One region of the Syntrophomonas sp. UBA1041 genome, then DNA from elsewhere that is predicted to be linked to it. Evidence: predicted binding sites of a transcription regulator. Region 1 holds the regulator's gene; each other region holds the start of a gene.
The links. The regulator LexA, encoded in region 1, represses DNA repair genes until DNA is damaged. The targets are predictions, from matches to a motif close to CNAACANNTGTTNG.
Positions count from the first base shown of each region.

Region 2: a site for LexA is predicted at 2,951-2,964, ahead of uvrB (excinuclease ABC subunit UvrB). Genes of this name have one in related genera too.
Region 3: a site for LexA is predicted at 4,668-4,681, ahead of B2633_RS16210 (putative DNA modification/repair radical SAM protein). Genes of this name have one in related genera too.

Region 1 covers NZ_DCEA01000069.1:22,367-29,495, reverse strand. Annotated here, with positions in the region: gene B2633_RS10550 (AAA family ATPase) at 36-932, shown strand; gene B2633_RS10545 (hypothetical protein) at 1,028-1,504, opposite strand; gene B2633_RS10540 (helix-turn-helix transcriptional regulator) at 1,508-1,702, opposite strand; gene B2633_RS10535 (methionine gamma-lyase family protein) at 1,916-3,142, shown strand; gene B2633_RS10530 (DUF456 domain-containing protein) at 3,161-3,646, shown strand; gene glnA (type I glutamate--ammonia ligase) at 3,727-5,055, shown strand; gene lexA (transcriptional repressor LexA) at 5,121-5,732, opposite strand; gene B2633_RS10515 (tRNA 2-thiocytidine biosynthesis TtcA family protein) at 5,867-6,592, opposite strand; partial or broken gene B2633_RS10510 ((Fe-S)-binding protein) at 6,861-7,129, opposite strand, start outside.
Region 2 covers NZ_DCEA01000091.1:17,759-24,887, forward strand. Annotated here, with positions in the region: gene uvrA (excinuclease ABC subunit UvrA) at 1-874, opposite strand, end outside; gene uvrB (excinuclease ABC subunit UvrB) at 904-2,901, opposite strand; gene B2633_RS13340 (P-loop NTPase fold protein) at 3,047-4,114, opposite strand; gene B2633_RS13345 (hypothetical protein) at 4,213-5,070, opposite strand; gene B2633_RS13350 (S41 family peptidase) at 5,131-6,288, opposite strand; gene B2633_RS13355 (murein hydrolase activator EnvC family protein) at 6,916-7,129, opposite strand, start outside.
Region 3 covers NZ_DCEA01000107.1:146,212-153,340, forward strand. Annotated here, with positions in the region: gene B2633_RS16195 (heavy metal translocating P-type ATPase) at 1-1,165, shown strand, start outside; gene B2633_RS16200 (sulfite exporter TauE/SafE family protein) at 1,207-2,430, shown strand; gene B2633_RS16205 (TIGR03915 family putative DNA repair protein) at 2,455-3,273, opposite strand; gene B2633_RS16210 (putative DNA modification/repair radical SAM protein) at 3,302-4,531, opposite strand; gene B2633_RS16215 (cupin domain-containing protein) at 4,959-5,396, shown strand; gene B2633_RS16220 (RuBisCO large subunit C-terminal-like domain-containing protein) at 5,524-6,639, shown strand; gene B2633_RS16225 (ATPase) at 6,728-7,129, opposite strand, start outside.

The sequences.
Region 1 (7,129 bases):
TATGATAGGGTACAACAGATAGGAGTAGTGATACAGTGCAAATATCAAAAAAGTTTAACAATCCCGAGGTCTTTCCGCAGCGGGCATCCAGCAATTTTTGCCCGGAAATTTTCGACCGTCCTTCCTTTAAAGAACTGGATAAATTGATCGGACTGATGGATGTAAAAAAAATGCTGGCCGAGATTACCGCTTTCAGTTTGATACAGATCAAACGCTCCGAGCAGAATCTCAAGTCACAGCCGGTGTCCCTGCATATGATATTCAAGGGCAATCCCGGTACGGGCAAAACCACGGTAGCGCGCATCCTGGGCAAGATTTTCAAAGATATCGGGCTGCTCGATAAAGGGCATCTGGTCGAGGTGGAGAGAGCCGACCTGGTAGGGGAGTATATCGGTCACACCGCGCAGAAAGCCAAGGAAAGCGTTCAAAAAGCCCTGGGCGGTATTCTATTTGTTGACGAGGCCTATACGCTGGCACAGGGTGGGGAAAAAGACTTTGGCAAAGAGGCCATCGCCACTATAGTGAAACAGATGGAGGACCACCGGGATAATCTGGTGGTGATACTGGCCGGGTACTGCAACGAAATGGATCATTTCGTGCGTTCCAATCCCGGCTTAAGATCAAGATTTCCGATACACATACATTTTAATGATTATCTCTGTGAAGAACTTTTCCAAATAGCCCTGCACCTTTACGCCGAGAGGGAGTATGCACTAAGCAGCGCCGGCCGTTGGAAGTTGAAGCATATCCTGACCGAGTTTACCAGCCACAGGCATCCCCACAGCGGCAATGCCCGCTTTGTGCGCAATCTCACCGAAAAATCAATTCGCCGCCAGGCCTTGCGCATCATAGACAAGACCCATTTGACCCGCAAAGACTTGACCACCATTGAGGATGTTGATTTGCCGGAACTTGCGGACCTCAAAACCTGATCATGGCAAAACACTGCATAGGCGTGATGATCGAGTCGACGGACCGGTGTGTTCTTGCGGCTGAAAGCCAGACTGGCGGGCTTGATCATTCCACATCATTCGTTCTCTTCATGAATCGCCTGCTCTTTTCGAAGTGATGCTGCAGTCAATATTCCCTGAGAGATGAGGGAAAGCATCAAAATCAGCAGCAGAATCCACCATCCGACAGACTCAAAGATGTCCTCCGGAACTATTAGGGTGTACCCCATATAGGCAAGAAACAACGCTGCCTGCACAATTTTATGCGCTCTGGCATCCGCCTCATTTTTCAAGGCGTTCAGCCTTTCATCATTCTCATTGATAATAATTGCTTTCATGGTTTGGGGGTTGTTCCGTATCCTGGTCAGCTTGAGGTAATAAAAGAAAGACACTGTCAAGGGGATGAAAGACAATCCGACCACCGACCGGTTGTTTGCTATGATGCGAGCATCTGTCCAGGCAAAGGCTATTCCCACTGCCAACAGAGCCATTCCCACAATCAGGGCTGCATACATAATGATTCTGGCTTCTTTAACGATCCTATCGGTATTCATTAATCAATCCTCCCAAAAAAGTTGATCCAGGGTTTTGTTCAAGGCCCTGCAGATTTCAACACATAATTTCAAACTGGGATTATACTTACCCGACTCAATCAAATGAATGGTCTGCCTGGTGACTCCTACTATTTCCGCAAGCTGTTCTTGAGACAAGTCCAATTCAACTCTGGCCATTTTTATTTTTTTGTTTTTCAAAAGCATCATCTCCTGACATCATTATAATTAATATATTACATAAAGTAAAATATATTTTGCTTTATGTAATATATTTTTTGCACGACGCCTCGCTTCCCAGATGAAACACCACATGTCAAACGAATTGTGGTTCTTCACCAGGCCCGTGTATAATATGAAGGGTAGATGCACTACAAAAGACGGAAAGTGAGGCCGCAATCATTGGCGGATGCCATGGAAGCTGTAAGAAAAGCCGAAAGCTTGGTTTATCCACAGTTTAGACTATTTGAAGATAATGCCTATATTAATGGAGAGCGGGTGCTGAAGGCCTTTCAGCAAGCCCGGGTGCGGGAGCATCATTTTTATGGTTCTACCGGCTACGGCTATGGAGATACCGGCCGTGCAGCATTAGAAAGGGTTTATGCCGAGGTTTTTCAGGCCGAGGATGCCCTGGTGCGCCCGCAGATCGTATCCGGCACCCATGCCATAACAGCTTGCTTGTTCGCGCTGCTGCAGCCGGGGGATGGATTGCTCAGCATCAGCGGCAGGCCCTATGACACCCTGTTAAACATTATTGACGGAGGCCCTGAGCGCAAAGGCACTTTAATGAAGAAGGGCATCCTTTATAAGGAGATACCCCTAACCCGAGCCGGGCTGCCGGATGAAAAGTCTATTAAAGAGGCGGTGGACCGGAATACCAAACTGGTGTTGATCCAGCGTTCCCGCGGCTACAGCCTGCGCCCGGCCATCCCGGTCCAAGGGATTAAACGCCTGGTTGAATTGGTGAAAGGGCAAAAGCCTGACTGCATTGTTCTGGTGGACAACTGTTACGGGGAGTTTGTCGAGCAGCAAGAACCCTGCCAGGCGGGAGCTGATCTGGTGGCAGGCTCCTTGATCAAGAACCCCGGCGGGGGACTGGCCCCTAACGGTGGTTATATCGCGGGACGGGCCCCACTGATCGAGTCCATCGCTTATTACCTTACCGCACCCGGACTGGGCAAGGAAATGGGCTCCAGCCTGGTTGATAAGCGCTGGTTTTTTCAGGGCCTGTTTATGGCTCCGCATACGGTGTTGCAGGCACTGAAGGGGGCGGTTTTATTGGCTGCCCTGTTCGAAGAGGCGGGCTACCGGGTAGAGCCCGGATGGAGTGAGCCCCGGGCTGATATCATACAGTCCATCTGTTTCGATCATATAGACCAGCTGCAGCGCTGCTGTCAGGTGGTGCAGAATTGCTCGCCGGTAGACAGTGATGTGCAGTTGGAATTTGCCCATCTTCCGGGCTATGATGTTCCAGTGATAATGGCAGCGGGCACTTTTGTACAGGGATCTTCAATTGAATTCTCCTGTGATGCCCCGGCCAGAAAGCCCTACTGTGCCTATGTGCAGGGGGGGTTAACCTATGAACACTGTCGTTATGCGGCGGCTCAACTGATTCGGGCATTAAGGCCGCCAGCTGATTGACCTTTAGGAGGTGTATTGATGATGACCGATACTCTGGTGCTGGTTCTGGCGGTGCTTTTAATGCTGGCGGGACTGGTGGGAGTTATTGTTCCATTGATTCCAGGTATACCCCTGATTTTAGGCATCATTGTGGCTTATGGCTGGTATGAAGGCTTTGAGGTTATCAACGTGGCATATATCGCTATGATGGGTGGAATCACCTTGTTGTCGGTAGTCGTCGACTATCTGTCAACTACTCTGGGAGCTAAATATTCGGGCTCCACCCGGGCCGGAGTATGGGGCGCTTTTATCGGCACTTTTGTAGGACTGTTTATTTTTCCTCCCCTGGGATTGTTGATAGGACCCTGGGTTGGAGCCATGCTGGGGGAGTACCTCAGTGTAAACGACATAAACAAGGCTGTGAAAGCCGGATTCGGCACTGTGATAGGATTGTTCTCGGGACTGTTTTTTAATCTTCTATTAGGGATAATAATGGTAGTCTCGTTTTTGGTTAGAGTTATATAGTATACATGCCGCGGAGCGGTTTACTGCCGCAGACAGGTGTGGTATGCTAGGACTTTGAGAACGCTAACAGGAGGCTTATTATGGATAAGAGCACCATTATGAAAATCGCCGCGGACGAGAATGTTAAATTCATCCGGCTGCAATTCACCGACATCCTTGGAGTGATGAAGGCTATCTCCATTACTGAAGATCAACTGGAGAAAGCCCTGGATGGGGAATTGATGTTTGACGGTTCATCTATAGAAGGTTTTGTGCGTATTGAAGAATCTGATATGTATCTTAAGCCGGACTTGGATACTTTTCTGATTTTACCCTGGTCCAATCCCAACTCTGATGCCAAAACGGCGCGTTTGATCTGTGACATCTATGACTCGGATAATCAGCCCTTTCACGGTTCACCGCGCCAGGCCTTGAAGAATATGCTCAAAGAGGCTGCTGAGATGGGTTATTCCATGCAGGTGGGGCCGGAACCCGAATTTTTCATGTTCCACCTGGACGAAGACGGCACCCCCACATTGAAGACCAATGACAAGGCCAGTTATTTCGACCTTCCCCCGGTTGACAAGGGTGAGAACGCCCGCCGGGACATGGTGGAGACCCTGCAGAGCATAGGCTTTGAGATCGAAGCCGCTCACCACGAGGTAGCGCCGGGGCAGCATGAGATAGATTTCAAATACCAGGACGCCTTGAAAACGGCTGATAATATCGTCACCTTCCGTATAGTGGTGCGAACCGTGGCTCAACAACACGGCATGCATGCCACTTTCATGCCTAAACCGCTTTTCGGTGTAGCCGGTTCAGGGATGCACCTGCATATTTCACTTTTTAAAGATGGGAAAAACGCTTTTTACAATGCCGACGATCCGGCTGGGCTGAGCGATGCCTGCCGATATTTTATCGCCGGGGTGATGAAGCATTCCCGGGCTATCACCGCCATCACCAATCCTACCGTAAATTCGTACAAAAGGCTGGTGCCGGGATATGAGGCTCCGGTATATATCGCCTGGTCTTACCGCAACCGCAGTCCCTTAATCCGCATCCCGGCCCGGCGGGGGATAGGTACCCGCATCGAAGTGCGCAGCCCCGACCCCACCTGCAATCCCTACCTGGGTCTGGCAGTGATTTTAAAGGCCGGTCTGGAAGGGATAAAAAACCGGGAAGAACCTCTGCCGCCTGTAGACAAAAACATATATGAGATGAACCTGGCGGATAGAAAACTCAACAATATCGAATCGCTGCCAGAGAATCTCTATGAAGCCATATCTGAGCTGAACCGCGACGAGGTGATCCAGCAGGCCCTGGGGCGTCATATTCACTCGCGCTTCTGTTATGCCAAGATTAAAGAATGGGAAACTTACAGTTCGCGGGTCTACGAGTGGGAAATCGAGGAGTATCTGGAGAAATTCTAGCAGAGGATAGTTGGGAACGGGTGACCCTTGGAAACCCCAGGTGTCACCCGTCTTTATTTGTCACCCTACATACGGCGCAACAGGCCCGCTACTTTGCCTGCTATTACGGCATGCGGAACTATGATAGGCTGCATGGTCCGGTTCTCCGGGCGCAGCTCCACATAACCATCATGCTTGAACAGCCTTTTTACCGTAGCCTCATCTTCCAACAAGGCCACCACGATCTCGCCGTTGCTGGCATCGGCTTGCTGACGGACAATCAGATAATCTCCGTCAAGAATACCGGCATCGACCATGCTGTCGCCCCTGACCTGTAAAAGGAAGTGCTGGCCGCTGCCGATCAACTCCATGGGTACCGGTATGAAAGCATCTATGTTCTGCTCGGCCAGAATCGGGACACCGGCTGCCACCTGTCCGATCAAGGGCAGTGATACTATCTGGGTGAGACTCTGTTCTTCCTGGGTCGGCACCGGAATAATAGCACGTGGTTTAGTAGGATCCTTGCGCAGATAGCCTTTTTCCTCCAACTGTACCAGATGGGCATGCACCGTTGAACTGGATTTCAAGCCAACCGCCTGGCCGATTTCACGCACCGAGGGAGGATATCCGGTATTCTTAATCTGGTTTCTGATGTAACCCAAAATCTGCTCTTGACGGGGTGTTAAATCCTCAGGCACTGGGAATCCCTCCCATCATGTTTGTCAACATTATAGCATACCCCGGCTGATAAAAACACATGTTCGCATGTATTTAACCGGCTGCGGGGAACTGATAAAATGGCTTTGGTCGTTTGTCACTGCCGACAGCCCGCCTATACAGACCAAAAACAATCGGGGGCGGCGTTTTCCAGACTTGACAAAAAACGTTGTCTGGCACCAGGGAACTGGGCTTCAATGATGTCCAACACCTGTTTGACTTCATCCCGCTTGGTCTGCCCGCTGGCCGGGCAGCGCGAAGCCATCACCGGCAGCTTAAGGGAGGCCGCGCATTTCTCAATATCCGCTTCGGCAACATAAACCAAGGGGCGAATAAGGGTAACATCCATTCGATCCAGGTAGGTTCTGGGCTTAAAGACATGGAATCGCCCTTCAAAAAGCATTGATAAAAAGAAGGTATGAACCGCATCATCCATGTGATGGCCTAAAGAAACCTTATTGCAGCCGATATCCCTGGCGATGCGGTTTAAGGCGCCGCGGCGCAGATTGGCGCACAGCGCGCAGGGGTTTTTTTCCCGTCTGTTTTCGAAAACGATACGGCCTATATGGGTGTGCTCCACCCACAATTCCAAACCCAATGATTCGCAATAATCGGCGACAGCCTGATGGTCCTCGCCCCAGCCCATATCCAGCATCACTGGAGAGATGGAGAAGTTCACCGGAGTGTATTTCTGCACCAGCGTGAGGAAGTACAGCATGGTCAAACTATCTTTGCCCCCGGAAATTCCGGCCAGAATTCGATCACCCTCCTCGATCAGGTTGTACTTCAGGCTGGCGTCGCGCACCTGTTTAAACATATGTTTAATCCGTCGCTGGCTCAATTGGCGGCACTCCCATTCCTGCAAATGGCAAAAGTTAAGCAAACACTTCTGCTGTCAAATATCCAACAACTCGTTTTTCCAGCTCGCTCTCCGGTGTTGATCATGTGCCGATCAAGCGAATAGCAAAGCAGTTTCCTGTTATGAAGCGAGTAAACTTGATAAAATGAATCATTGGCCTCAAATCTCTTTCATTACCATTAATTATATCCTAATATTACCAATATAAAAGCCTGGTTGGGTTAACAACCAGGCCGGACTCGTAATGGTTCTATACTGCGGCCGGAGCCGGTTCATAAGCTCGATTCAGCAATACCACGGGGTGCAGAACCTCGGCATTCCAATTGCTGCGCTTGCAGCCGAAGTTGAGCTGCATTATGCAGCTGGGGCAGCAGGTGGCCAGGATGTCAGCCCCGGTGGATGCCGCGTTGGACATCTTTTTGTCCAGGATTTGCATGGAAAGCTGGTGATGGGTGACCGAATAGGTTCCAGACCCGCCGCAGCAACTGGCTGCATGGGGCATTTCCACCAGCTCCACCC
Region 2 (7,129 bases), on a different contig from region 1:
CAATAACCCGTTTTTCTCCCAGGCCGTCGCATTCCGGGCAAGCCCCGAACGGGTTGTTAAAGGAAAACATCCGCGGGCTCAGTTCGCTCAGGCTGAATCCGCAGTCCGGGCAGGCGAAATCCCGGCTGAACAGCTGGTCCTCTTCGGCGCCATTCTCTCCCAGCACCCGGATAATGATCAGTCCTTCACTGAGTTCGAAGGCCAGTTCCAGGGATTGGGCCAAACGGCTCCGTATGCCGTCTTTGACAACCAGGCGGTCGATCACCGCGCTGATGTCGTGTTTTTTATTTTTTTCCAGTACGATCTCTTCATCCGAGGTGTATTCATAGCCATCCACGATAACCCGGACAAAGCCGTCTCGAAACAGGTCCTGCAAGAGCTTTTTGTGCTCGCCTTTCTGGGCCTTGACCACCGGCGCCAGGACCTTGAGACGGGTTCCCGGGGTCATGACCAGGAGGCTGTCTACAATCTGATCCACGGTTTGGCGCTGGATAGGCTGATGGCAATGAGGGCAATGAGGCCTGCCTACCCGGGCATACATCAAGCGCAGGTAATCGTACACCTCGGTAACCGTCCCCACCGTTGAACGGGGATTGTTGGAGGTCGATTTCTGGTCGATGGAAATGGATGGAGAAAGCCCCTCTATAGAATCCACATCAGGCTTCTCCATCTGTCCCAGGAATTGGCGGGCGTAGGTGGAGAGCGATTCCACATAGCGGCGCTGGCCCTCACTGTAAATGGTGTCGAATGCCAGGCTGGATTTGCCTGATCCCGACACCCCGGTGAAAATCACCAGCTTATCGCGGGGAATTGTAATGTCGATATTCTTTAAATTATGTTCACGGGCGCCTTTTACGTAGATATAGTCTTTCACTTTATGCTCCTATCAGCATCGCGGCCTCTTTAACGGCCGCGGGATCGCTTTTTGGTCTTGCGCGGGGGCTCCAAGAGCTTCTTGATCATGTCGCGGAGCTCGGCAGCCCGCTCGAATTCAAGGCTTTCAGCTGCTTTTATCATTTCGGCCTGCATCTCTCCGGCCAGCCTAACCCGCTCCTCTTTGCCCAGATGGGAGAACAGCGCCGCATCATATTGGGCCGGAGCCTCGGCAATGGTAGCCTCGATGGAGGCATAGATCTCCTTTTGGATGGTTTCCGGGGTAATCCCGTGGGTTTGATTGAATGCTATCTGCTTTTCGCGGCGGCGGTTGGTCTCATCGATAGCGGTCCGCATGGAAGGGGTGATGCGGTCGGCATACATTATCACCTGTCCTTCCACATTGCGGGCCGCCCGGCCAATGGTCTGAATCAGCGAACGCCCCGAACGCAGAAAGCCTTCCTTGTCCGCATCCAGTATGGCAACCAATGCGACCTCGGGAAGATCCAGCCCTTCCCGCAACAGGTTGATTCCCACCAGCACGTCGAATTCGCCCGCCCGCAGGTCGCGCAGTATCTCCAGGCGTTCCAGGGCCTGGATGTCGGAATGCATATAGCGAACTCTTATCCCCGCGTCTGCCAGGTAGTCGCACAGGTCTTCAGCCATGCGCTTGGTCAGGGTAGTGACCAGAACCCGGTAGCCCTGGCCTACAGTCTGTCTTATCCTTTCCATCAGGTCGTCGATCTGGTGCCCGGTCGGCCTTATTTCCACAAGCGGGTCGACCAGCCCGGTGGGGCGTATGATCTGTTCCGCCACCTGCCTGCTGCGCTCAACTTCATAATCCCCCGGGGTGGCACTGACATATACGATTTGATTGACCTTGGCCTGAAACTCGGCGAATTTCAAGGGGCGGTTATCCAGGGCTGAAGGCAGCCTGAATCCATACTCCACCAGATTCTGCTTGCGCGACCGGTCCCCTTCATACATACCCCTGATCTGCGGCACGGAAATATGGGACTCATCAATAAACAATATAAAATCCCGGGGAAAGAAATCGATCAATGTATAGGGGGGTTCACCTGACTTTCTACCCGTAATATAGCGGGAATAGTTTTCAATCCCCTTGCAGTAGCCGATCTCCCTGATCATCTCCAGGTCGTAGCGGGTGCGCTGCTCAATACGCTGCGCCTCCAGGAGTTTGCCTTCATTTTGAAAGCGGGTCACCTGCTCATCCAGTTCCAGTCTAATATCTTCCGCAGTGTCCAGCATGCGCTCGCGGCTGGTCACATAATGGGAGGCCGGGAAAATCATGGTATGGAGCCTGCGGCCATAAACCTCACCGGTTATGGGATTGAACTCGATAATGCGGTCGACTTCATCGCCAAATAATTCTATCCTGAGGGCTCTCTCACCGGCTGAGGCCGGGAATATCTCGATGACATCGCCCCTCACCCGGAAATTGCCGCGGTTAAAGGAATAATCATTGCGTTCATAATGATTTTCCACCAGGCGCCGCATTATAGTATCGCGCGGCGCCTCCATGCCCGGCCTGAGTGATATGGCCATGCGATAGTAATCATCCGGAGCCCCCAAGCCATAGATGCAGGATACGCTGGCCACAACTACGACGTCCCGCCGTTCCAGAACCGCCGCGGTGGCAGAGTGGCGCAGTTTGTCGATCTCATCGTTTATGGAGGAGTCTTTCTCGATATAGGTATCAGTGTGGGGCACGTAGGCCTCAGGCTGGTAATAATCGTAATAGCTGATAAAGTATTCCACCGCATTTTCCGGAAAGAACTGCTTGAACTCGGCATAAAGCTGCCCCGCCAGGGTCTTGTTGGGAGCCATGATCAAGGCGGGCCGCTGCACTTCCTCGATAATGCGGGCCATGGTAAAGGTCTTCCCCGAACCGGTCACACCCAAAAGGGTCTGTTCCGGATACCGGGCCTTAAGCCCTTCGACCAGAGCCTGTATGGCCTGAGGCTGGTCTCCGGTCTCATGGTAGGTTGAATGTAGCTTGAATTCCATTATTAACCTCTTAAGTTCAGTAGTTACGCCTGTCCTTTCCTAATCCATGATAACAAATGTTCGCCCCAATAATAAAGAGGGCATAGAGGCGCCGGGACAGGCGCCTCTACTATGAAAAAGTACGGGTTGGTTGGGATTTACGGCCTCATCTTTGGATTAATTCCTCCAGCAAGGCCATCCTTCTCTGGTTGAGGGCTTGAAAGTTCATTTTGCTGGCGTAGAGGTGTTTGAGAGCTTTTAATTCCCGGTAAGCCTCTTCCAGTTTTTCCTGAGCCTTGGACAGCAGTTCTTCATAATTGTGGTTGGCCAGGCTGCTCACCTGCGCTTCCTTGAGGATCTCAAAATCGTCCAGTACCGCTTCGGTGTTGATCACTTTATCCCACGGTTTTAAATTCAGCTGCAGACCGCCGCCATCAATTACAGCAGTGCTGAAGGCTGGAAGGATGATCATTAGCAAACTATCCGCCTCCAAACCGCAATAATAATATTCCACGCTATTGCCCTGCTGTTTTGCTTTTCTGGCGATTTCAGCCAGGATAGTTGATTTGCCGCTGCCAGCCGGACCCGTCAAGACAAAACGCTGCTTGCAATCAGAGCTGATTTCTTCGACATAATCGATGTACCCTTCCGCAGTCATGGCACTGGCAAAAAAATGTCTCTCTCCGGGCCGCGGTAGGGTGGCTTCACTGTATATCTGCTCTACCAGACTATAAAGCTGCTGCATGTTGAGATGGGCCGCAGCAGATTTCTTCAGCTCCTGTTTGGCCAGGGCAGCCGACTGAAGATGCATTTCGGCCTGCCGGTTCGACAGTTCCCATTGATCGATATGCTTTATGATCTGCCGGGCCTGTTCCTTAATCAGGGCAGTATCCAGGTAATCGCCCAGATTAATAACATCCCCGCTGATATGTGGATAATGCGGTTCAATGGATACCGGGCTGCTGCCGTTAACTACCGCGGTATCCAGCTGGGGAAAATAAATCCCTTCAGGGTTGACCGCATCCGCAGCCGAGATCCAGTATTCCATCTCATAGCCTAATGAGGACATAGACTCCCCCAGCAGCCGAATAAACGTGGCTTTCCCCGTTCCCGCAGCGCCCTTGAGGATATAGACTCGTTTTATTCCCGCCAGTAAATCAGGCAGGCAGCTGACATAACCCTGGTCGGTAAATGTACTGGACAGCACATACTTGATTTTGCCTTTATATAACAATTCCAGACCCCTTTCCCTGCTGGATTTCTATAGTATATTCGAAAAGTAAACCATTGGTTAATGAAGTAGCCACCCGGGATGGCCGGTTTTCAAAAGGGCTAAGAGCCTCCCCGCGTGCCCAGCCAGATCAGCATCTCATGGCCAAGCGGGGCAAATATGGCAGCTATCCAGCTCATCAAAGGGTATGATGAGGCCGATAAGGACAGCGCCAGCAGGATCAAGCTATAAACGGCCAGATTGCGGGCAGACCGCATCACAGTGAGGCGGGGGGTGGTTTTGGTGACCGTTTCGCCATAACCGAGTATGGCCAGAACCGGAAGCATGATAAAAAGACTGTCTTGAGCTGCAGGGGGATGGCATTGCAGCAAAGGCCACCAGGAAGGCATAGTATAGCCTATGCTGCTGTCGGATGTACAGCTGATAACCAGCAGCAAGGGCCAAAACCGCTGCAGTTTAAAACCCTGTACGGTCTGGCCCTGTTTTTTGAAACAAACCCGGCCCGGCTGAGTGCTGCCGTCGACCAGGATCAAACCGCTTTCAATGAGGTGGAGAATCGCTATTAGGCCCGTTATCTGCGGAACGCAGCTGACTGAGCGTGAAGTCAAAAGGCAAAACAGGGCCAATAGGCCGCCTGCATAGGAAAAGCAGATCAGGCGGGGATGAACCAAGGCCAATCCCAGGGAAATCAGCCATAAGGCCAGGATGCTTAAATTGCGCACATCGATTCCGACTACCACCAGCAGGGCGCTGCCTAAGAATCCTGCACCAAGGCCGATCAAGACAGATAATAGCGCCGACTTTATGAATTCACGCTGGTTGGATCCTGGTGATTTTCGCCCATAAGACCAGCTGATTACAAAAAACATAATAAGATAGAGGGAAATAAAAAGAGGCGAGGATATAGCTTGCAACCATACCCGCCCCATTTCCAACCAGATGCTTAAGACAGAATCCAAGCAGTCCACTCCTTTGGGCGCAACGAGTCAACCGGGGTGGCCAGTATTTAAGGATTCTTATTAATTTTCCAGCTTCGTCTTTAACACTTCTATGGCTTTATTCAGTTGCAAATCCTGGCTGTTGTTGGGATCGTTTTGCACCTCGTAATCAGGGGTGATGCCGACTTCATTGATGTCTGTGCCGTTGGGGGTATAATACTTCTGAGTGGTCAATTTCAAAGCCCCGCCGTCATGCAGGGGAAATACGGTTTGCACCAGGCCTTTGCCGAAAGTCTTAACTCCCACCAGATCAGCCCGCTGGTTATCCTGCAGGGCCGCAGCCAGTATTTCCGAGGCGCTGGCGCTGTCATGATTCACCAGGACCACCAGGGGAATATTCACTTTGCCAGGTGAGGCTTTGTAGACCTGTTGATTGCCTTTGCTGTCTGCAGCGCTTACCACCGTGCTGCCATCCAGAAATATTCCGGCAATGTCAATTGCGGCATTGAAATCTCCGCCGCCGTTGTCCCGCAAATCCAGAATTATGCCCTTCACCTTGTTTCCGCTCATCAGCTTTTCAACACTGGTAGCCAGTTCATTGGCCGACTGGGCGTGGAATTGATTTAAGCTGATGTAGCCGATATCAGCGGCTTCGTCAAGAATTTTGTCCTCAACCGAAGGCACATTGATTATTTCACGCACTATGGTAAAGTTGAGTTCCTTGCCTTCAGATTCCCGGTAAACCCCCAATTCCAACTGCGTCCCCGGGTCGCCGCGCATCAGCTGGGCGGCTTCATCAGAGGTCATCTTCACGGTGCTTTCACCGTTGATGCGCACTATGATGTCCCCGTGTTTGACCCCTACCTTATAGGCTGGAGTCCCCCTGATGGGAGAATAGATCATGATACGACCTTGATTGTCCTGCCCCACATAGACCCCGATGCCGCCAAATTTAGCTTCTAATTTGACCTTGAGATCCTGATAGGTCTGCCTGTCGAGATACCTGGAATATGGATCGTCCAGGGCTTCAACAATGCCTGCTCCGGCCCCTTCCAGCATCTGCGCAGTATTGATCTGGTATAAAGACTCGGTTTTGATCAGCCCGATGACACTGAATAGTGTACTCAGACCGGCACTGCTGGTCACTAAGAGGGCAATCGTGCAGACAACCACCACCACACCGACGGTGCTAAAAAAAATGTTAATTCCCCGTAACCAGTTATTTCTTTCTCTGTTCAAATCGTCACCACCAATAATATTCTATTATCCTTGGCATACAAATATGTTATCCTGCCGGTTCAATGGGCTGGCATCAACAGCTTCGGTGTTCACGCCCACATAAAAAGTAAGGATAGCGGCTACCAGAGTAAATATTACAGATGCTTCGAGGCAACCCGGGTCACCTGGGATTCGGTTCCAGGGCGTCTATGTCAGCCGCCGCATTCTGCAGTTTGGCCGGAGAGATAACACCGGCCAAAATGTATGTCATGTTATTCTCCTGATGACTAAAGCCCGGGTCGATCCTGAAGAACTGTAACCAGAATACATCATCACATAGGCAATAGCAAAGACTACCGCAGCAGAAAACACTGGCCGCGCCGCCTTACCCACTTGGCAACGCTTTCCCTCCCTTGCGCTCTGCCGGGGGCAAAACCCGGGCAGATGTCCGGGCGCCATCACACCGTATAAATACCCAGAATTAATAATACCACAGTTGCAAACCCTGATAAATTTTTACACATAAAAGGACAGTTATTGTCTTGCGCTCTCAACCGGCAAGGCAATCCCTGTCCTTGAATACGCTATTCTACCGTGACGCCGACTTTTTTGTCATGAAAAGTCTCAATAAATACCGCCCCAGATCACTTATACATACTTACGCGGGTCGGTATGTTGTCCATTGATACGCACCTCAAAGTGGAGATGAGGGCCGGTGCTCCAACCGGTACTGCCTACTTTGCCGATGCTCTGACCCTTGGTAACCGATTGGCCGTTACTTACGCCAAGACTGCTCAGGTGGCCGTACAGAGTCGACAACCCCTGACCGTGGTCGACTATTATGGCCTGTCCATAGGCTCCC
Region 3 (7,129 bases), on a different contig from region 1:
GGCCACCTTCTGCATCTGGTTTTTCTTTATTTATAGCGCACAAGTATTCCTGATTGACAAGGCCATCGTAGCTGCCGTATCGGTTCTGGTCATATCCTGCCCCTGCGCTCTGGGCCTGGCCACCCCCACCGCCATCATGGTGGGAATGGGGAAGGGAGCCCAAAACGGGATCTTAATAAAAAACGGTGAAGTACTGGAGAATGTATGCAAAATAAATACGGTCCTGCTGGACAAAACAGGCACCATTACCACTGGTAAACTGGCGGTAAGTGATCTGCTTTTGATTGCCGGGGACGATGAGGAATTTAGTGAAAGCAGCATCTGGGAAATCGCTGCTATGGCGGAAAAAAAATCGGAGCATCCCCTAGGAACCGCCATATACCAAAAATATAAGCGCTTCTTCTCCCGGGAGGCCGCAGAGTCCCGGCGCTTTGAAGCTATTCCCGGTCAGGGCATTTATGCGCAGGGCCTGGGAAGGACCGTTTTAATCGGCACCCGGAAGTTGATGGAAGATCGCGGCGTAGCCATAGATCATGCCAAGAACCTGCTTATCCCTTTGCAAAATGCAGGCAAGACCTTCAGTTATGTGGCTGTCGACGGAAAACTGACCGCCATTATAGCCTTTACGGATGAAATTCGGGCCCATTCCCAGGAAGCGGTGGCCCGGATGAGCAAAATGGGGCTGGAAGTGTATATGCTGACCGGCGACAATACCCAAACCGCCATGGCCATCGCCGAGCGGGTGGGCATAAAAAATGTTCTGGCGGAAGTATTGCCGGATAAAAAGGCACAAGCCGTTGAAAGTCTTAAAAAACAGGGGAAAAAGGTGGCTATGGTCGGAGACGGGATCAACGACGCCCCGGCCCTGGCGGCGGCGGATATCGGCATAGCGGTGGGAACCGGAACGGATGTGGCCATTGAAACCGGCGATATTGTACTGTTAAAAGATGATTTAACGGCGGTTCCGGCTGCAATTCAACTGTCTTTTGCTACCATGCGCACCATCAAGCAGAACCTGTTTTGGGCGTTTATTTACAATATTATCGGCATCCCCATCGCCGCCGCCGGGTATTTGAATCCAGTCGTAGCCGCGGCCGCCATGGCCTTAAGCTCTATATCGGTGCTGTTAAACTCCCTGCGCCTCAAAGGTTTTAGATTGAATTGACGACCCTGCATTCAGCCGGGGTGACTTATGGAGGTGGTTTTATGTCTGACGAAATGGGCTATGAAGTAGAAAGCGGGCATGGCGGAGTCGATCCCCAACCGGGCGGCAGTTGGAGAATGGTGAGAAGGTTGTTGGCCGGGGTGGTGGTTCTGGCCGGGCTCTATTTTGTTTTGCAGCGCTGGCTTCATTTCGATCTCTGGCAGTTTTTGAAAGATTTGTATATGCTGAAATACTTTTCCCAGCTGGGGAAAGACGCCAGCTATGGCCTGTTGTTTGCATTGGGCGTACTGACCTCTTTTCACTGCATCGGCATGTGCGGCGGCATCACCCTTTCCCAGACCGTTCGCTATAAACAAGATGATATACAGAAATCCTATGCCTGGCTGCTGCCCGCAGTGAAATACAACGGAGGAAGAGTCATCGCTTACACCCTGGTGGGAGCCGTGGTGGGCGGACTGGGGCAGGTGATCAGCTTTTCCGGCGTATGGAAAGGCATCATCCCCTTGCTGGGCGGCCTTTTTATGATTGTTATGGGGATTCATTTGCTGGATATTTTTCCTTTTTTACGCAGACTCACGATCCCCATGCCCAAATTCGCCGCCCGCAAGGTGCTGGCCAATCAAGATCACGGCCCCTTTTACATTGGCTTGCTGACCGGGCTCATGCCCTGCGGGCCTTTGCAGATTGTTCAATTATATGCTTTGAGTACGCGCAGTGTGGTTTTCGGTGCCCTGTCCATGTTCGTCTTTTCCCTGGGAACCGTCCCCTTGTTATTCTCCCTGGGCGCGGTCAATTCTTTGGTGAATAAAAACAGGATCAATGCCATCCTCAAAGCCAGTGCGGCACTGGTGGTGGTTCTGGGCCTGGTCATGGTGGGGAGGGGATTGTCCCTGTCAGGCGTTATGATACACCTACCCTCTATATTGCATTCGCAAAGCATCACGGTCGAGGGAGAAGCGGCTGTAGCCAGGATCGAGGGTCCTGTTCAAACTGTGACCATATCCCTGAAGCCAGACCGCTTTGTACCCCTGGTGGTGCAAAAAGGAATTCCGGTCCACTGGATCATTCAGGTGGACGCCGAAAATCTAAACGAATGCAATAAGGCCATTCATATTCCCAAGTTTGCCATCGACCGGGAATTTTCTCCGGGCCAGAACCTGGTGGAATTTACCCCCCTGGAAAGCGGGGAATTCGTTTATACTTGCTGGATGGGGATGATCAAAAGCAAAATCATAGTAGTGGACGACCTGGCAGTTGGTTTTTAAGGTTGCTGGTCGACAACCCCCTTTTTATTCACGCCGTATCAAAGGCAATGCAGCATTTTCCGCAAGGCGGAAACCATTCCGGCTTGCTTGAAATTCGACCAGGTGCTGGCGATAGCGATGGGGGATGAACTGGGCTTGCAGGCGGGGATTGCGCCGGGAATTGATGCTGATTTCAGTAAAATAAAGCTTCCAAAGCTCCTGGTAGCCGTCTTCTTCCGGCAGGAAGGATGCCGGGACAGTGTCTAAATCAATCAGATACCACCGGCGTTGCGGGTACGGCTTTTTTTCGGGGCTGGTTTGCCCGTCGTAAACAATGGCCCCATTTCTTTTTTGGTCGTGAATGACCCAGCGTTCGCCGGCCAGGCGTTCCGCGAAATGATCGGCGATCAGGGGAAGAATATCATGATCGGGAGCCAGGCTGGCGTATAAAAACTTACCCTGGTCGGCGAAGCGCAGCAATCCTAAGAAACGGTGAACTTCCCGGGTGACCTGGCAGGCTATTTTATGCAACGGATGGACCTGGGGATGAGAATGGTAAAAATCTATTTTGGAACCCATGCGAAAGCCTAAACGGAGATAGTTTAGAATGATGTTCTCTTTGCCGGGGCAGGAAGAAAGGAAAGCATAATAGACCCGGGCCAAAGCAGCCTCCGATATTTTTTCCTCTATGGCCTTGTATACCCGGGCGGCATAATCGGGATTGCTGCACACCAGTCCGCTCTCGACCAACAGGGAGGGCTGGTAAGATTCCCGGGCATAGATGCCGTCCGCGGCTTCCTGGTAATAATGATAATAAATACAGGTCAAAAGGCCGTCAAAGCTGCCGTCGTATAAATAATCCACAGCCTTCCTCCTTTATGCAGAATAAAAATTAAAACAGGGTCAACTGCTGCGCCGATGGAGCCGGGGGAAGGATGCTGCGGCGAATTGTTAACGGATCAAAGGGCCGGCTGCCGGCATAAACCCCTTTGCAGGTGATGAAATGCCGGGCTCGTTTGTAAGCCACGCCCAGGGTTTTTAACTGGTCAGCGGAAAGGGCCGCCAGGCGCCGCTGGGTCAGGATGCGCCAGGCTGACTTGAGCCCGATGCCTGGAACCCGGAGCAATTCTTCGTAAGCAGCCCGGTTGATTTCCAGAGGGAAAAATTCCGGGTGGCGCAGCGCCCAGGCCATTTTGGGATCTATTTCGGTCTCCAGCTGAGGGTGGACCGGATCGACGATCTCCTCGACTTGAAAATGATAGTAGCGCAGCAGCCAGTCCGACTGGTAAAGGCGGTGCTCCCGCAAAAGCGGCGGGGCGGTGGCCAGGGCCGGCAGATGGGAGTCTTGATTGACCGGAACATAGGCCGAAAAATATACGCGCTTCAGGCCGAAAGCCCGGTACAGGGCCTGGGTAGTATGCAGGATAGTCAGGTCGCTGTCCTGGCTGGCCCCGACAATCATCTGGGTGGATTGACCGGCGGGTGCAAATCTGGGAGCATGACGAAATCGTTTGCGCTCCTCCTTATGGATCAGGATTTGATCCCGGACCTGCTGCATGGGTGTATAGAGCATAGGGAGGGACTTTTGCGGCGCCAGGAGGCGCAGGCTTTGTTCGCTGGGCTGTTCTATATTGACGCTCATGCGGTCGGCCAGCAGTCCGGCCTGCTGGATCAGGACCGGGTCGGCGCCGGGGATGATTTTTACATGGATATAACCGTGAAATTCATATTCCTGGCGGAGCAAGGTCAGGATCCGGACCATCTTTTCCATGGTATGGTGGGGTGAAACCTCCACCGCCGCGCTGAGAAACAGGCCTTCGATATAATTGCGCCGGTAGAACTGAAGGGTCAGATCGGCAATTTCCCGGGCGGTAAAGCTGGCCCGGGGTATGTTGTTGGAGCGGCGGTTCACGCAGTAACGGCAGTCGTAAATGCAGTCATTGCTGACCAGGACCTTCAATAAAGAAATGCAGCGCCCGTCGTCGGACCAGGAATGGCAGATGCCGAAGGATTTGGCGTTGCCTATTCCGCCTTCATTTTTCCGGGACACCCCGCTGGAAGCGCAGGCAACATCGTACCTGGCGGCGCCGGTTAAAATGGCCAGCTTGGCCATGGTATCCATATGACTCACCCCACAAGACATTTTTTACGTTTAGCTTTAGGCCGGATATCTTGCCCCGGGCATAAGCAGAGGCAAAGCCTTCCGAGAACATATGTTCTTGAAGATGATTTCAGTATACCATATAAAACGACTTAAGCAAACATATGTTCTAATCATCCTCAAAGGAGAAAATTATGACAGCCGCATTTCAAACAAATACAGCCGTTTGCCGCTCATTGACAGAGGCTTTTAAATTCTATATACTCAAAGATGAGTAAACATACATAAATACTAGGCATTAACCGGGGAGCGGTTCTGAATATCGCAGTAAAGACAGGCAAGGTTCTTTATTTTCGTCTGCAAGGCAGGAGTTTAAGCAATTCCCGCTAATAGAAATAATACCAGGGATGTCATAAGGCATCACAGAAAATCGGAGAGGGGAAAGGATATGCTGATCCGGCATTTGCGAGACTATCAATGGGAAAACATTGCGGTTCTTCCTTATAAGGAGGAAGGCCATCATTATAAACGCATCACGAAGCAGATTCTATCTGAAGAGCTGGCGGATATTCCCTGTCAACTACGCTATTTTGAAATTGCCCCGGAAGGATATTCCACATTAGAACATCATGAACATGCCCATCTGGTCATCATTTTTAGAGGAGCAGGGGAGGCCCTTGTAGGCGACAAGGTTTTTCCCGTGCAGGAAAAAGACGTCATAACCATCCCGGCTCATACCTGGCACCAATTTCGGGCCAGCCAAGGGACGCCTTTTGGCTTTCTTTGCCTGGTCAACGTTGAGCGCGACAAGCCGGTTCTGCCGTCGCCGGAAGATATGGAACGCTTGCGCCGGGACCCTGATGTAGCCGCATTTATAAGGAGTTGAATTTAGTGAAGCCAGAGCGCAGTTTCGGGTTTGATACGCGTATGGCGCATGCCGGCCACAAATGGGCTAGAGTTAGCCTTTATCCATATTGTCCCGGCCACATTAAATTCCAGCGGAGGCATTGATTATGGAAAGATTCTCTATCGTATATCGTTTGGCGGGAAGCGAAACCGATGCCTATAGCAAGGCCGAAGATATCTGCCTGGAGCAGACCGTGGAATTCCCGGGGGAATTGGTGCCCGAGGGGGTTATCCGGGAGCATATCGTGGGACGGATAGAAGATTTCCAACCGGAGGCAGCGGACAGCTACAGAGTCACGGTCAGCTTTGCGATAGAAACCGCCGCCCGGGAACTGACCCAGCTTTTAAACGTGATCTTTGGCAACATCAGCATCAAGCCCGGTTATCGGGTAGAAGAAATCAGATTGCCCGAATCCATAACTAAAGCTTACCGGGGACCCAGATTCGGCAAGAGGGGATTGAGAGAGCGGTTGAATGTGGCTGAGCGTCCTTTGCTTTTTTCGGCTCTCAAGCCCATGGGGCTGTCTGCTGAGGACTTGGCCCGCCTGGCCTATCAGCTGGCCCTGGGAGGGATAGACATCATCAAAGACGACCACGGCCTCACCAACCAGGACTATGCCCCTTTTCACGAAAGAGTTCAACTCTGTGCCCGAGCCGTAGAACGCGCCAACCGGGAAACCGGACAACAGTGTATCTATGTAGCCAACGTTACCGCACCTTATGGTGAAGTGGCTCAACGCGCCAGCTTTGCCCGGGACTGTGGCGCCGGGGGGCTGTTGGTCGCACCCGGCCTGGTGGGATTTGACACCATGCGCAGCCTGGCGGAGGATGACAGACTGGGTCTGCCTATTTTCAGTCATCCCGCTCTGCTGGGAAGCTATGTTTTAAGTCCGCAGCATGGCCTCTCTCATTTCGCTTTATTCGGACAAATCACACGCCTGGCCGGAGCCGACGGAAGCATCTATCCCAATTTTGGCGGGCGTTTTTCTTTCAGCCGGGAAGAGTGCAGAAGCATTGTTCAGGGAACCTCGGTTTCCATGGGGCATCTGAAAACAATTTTTCCCTGTCCCGGCGGAGGGATGAGCATCGGCAGCATACCCGACATGATCCGGGTATATGGCTCAGATGTTATTTTCCTGGTAGGCGGAGGACTGTTCAAACACGGACCCGATATCGTGGAGAACTGCAGGTATTTTCGCAGCCTGGTGGAGGGAGTTTCCTGATGCCCTGTCAAGCTGCGAAATGTCTGACTCGATAATCCACACCGATAGGGAGCTTGATAAATATCCGGGCTGGATATTCTCGGATTCCTTATAATCCCAGTAGTTTTCGCAGCGCGGATTCGGGCCAATGGCTGTTTGGAAAAACTTCAGAATATGCGTTTTCTTTGCTGAAAATCAAGGAAGGTATATCTGTGTTGTCATAAACCAGAATCTTGTCGCATACATGAATCAGTTGCGGCAGAAGAGCCAGCGCACGATGATAGCGCGCCCGGATTTTGTCCTCCGGCACATTATGACCGCCGGCTGCATAACGCGCCCTGACCCGGGCAACATTTATATTCTCGTCGCAAGTCAGGATATAAACACATTGTATTTCATATCCGAGTGCTTTGGCTTTTTGTAATAATAATAGATTTCTTTCAGTGGATAAAACTGTTTCAAATGAAAAATCGACACCGCTGTTGAGAAGTTTATTGCGAAGCGACTCAGC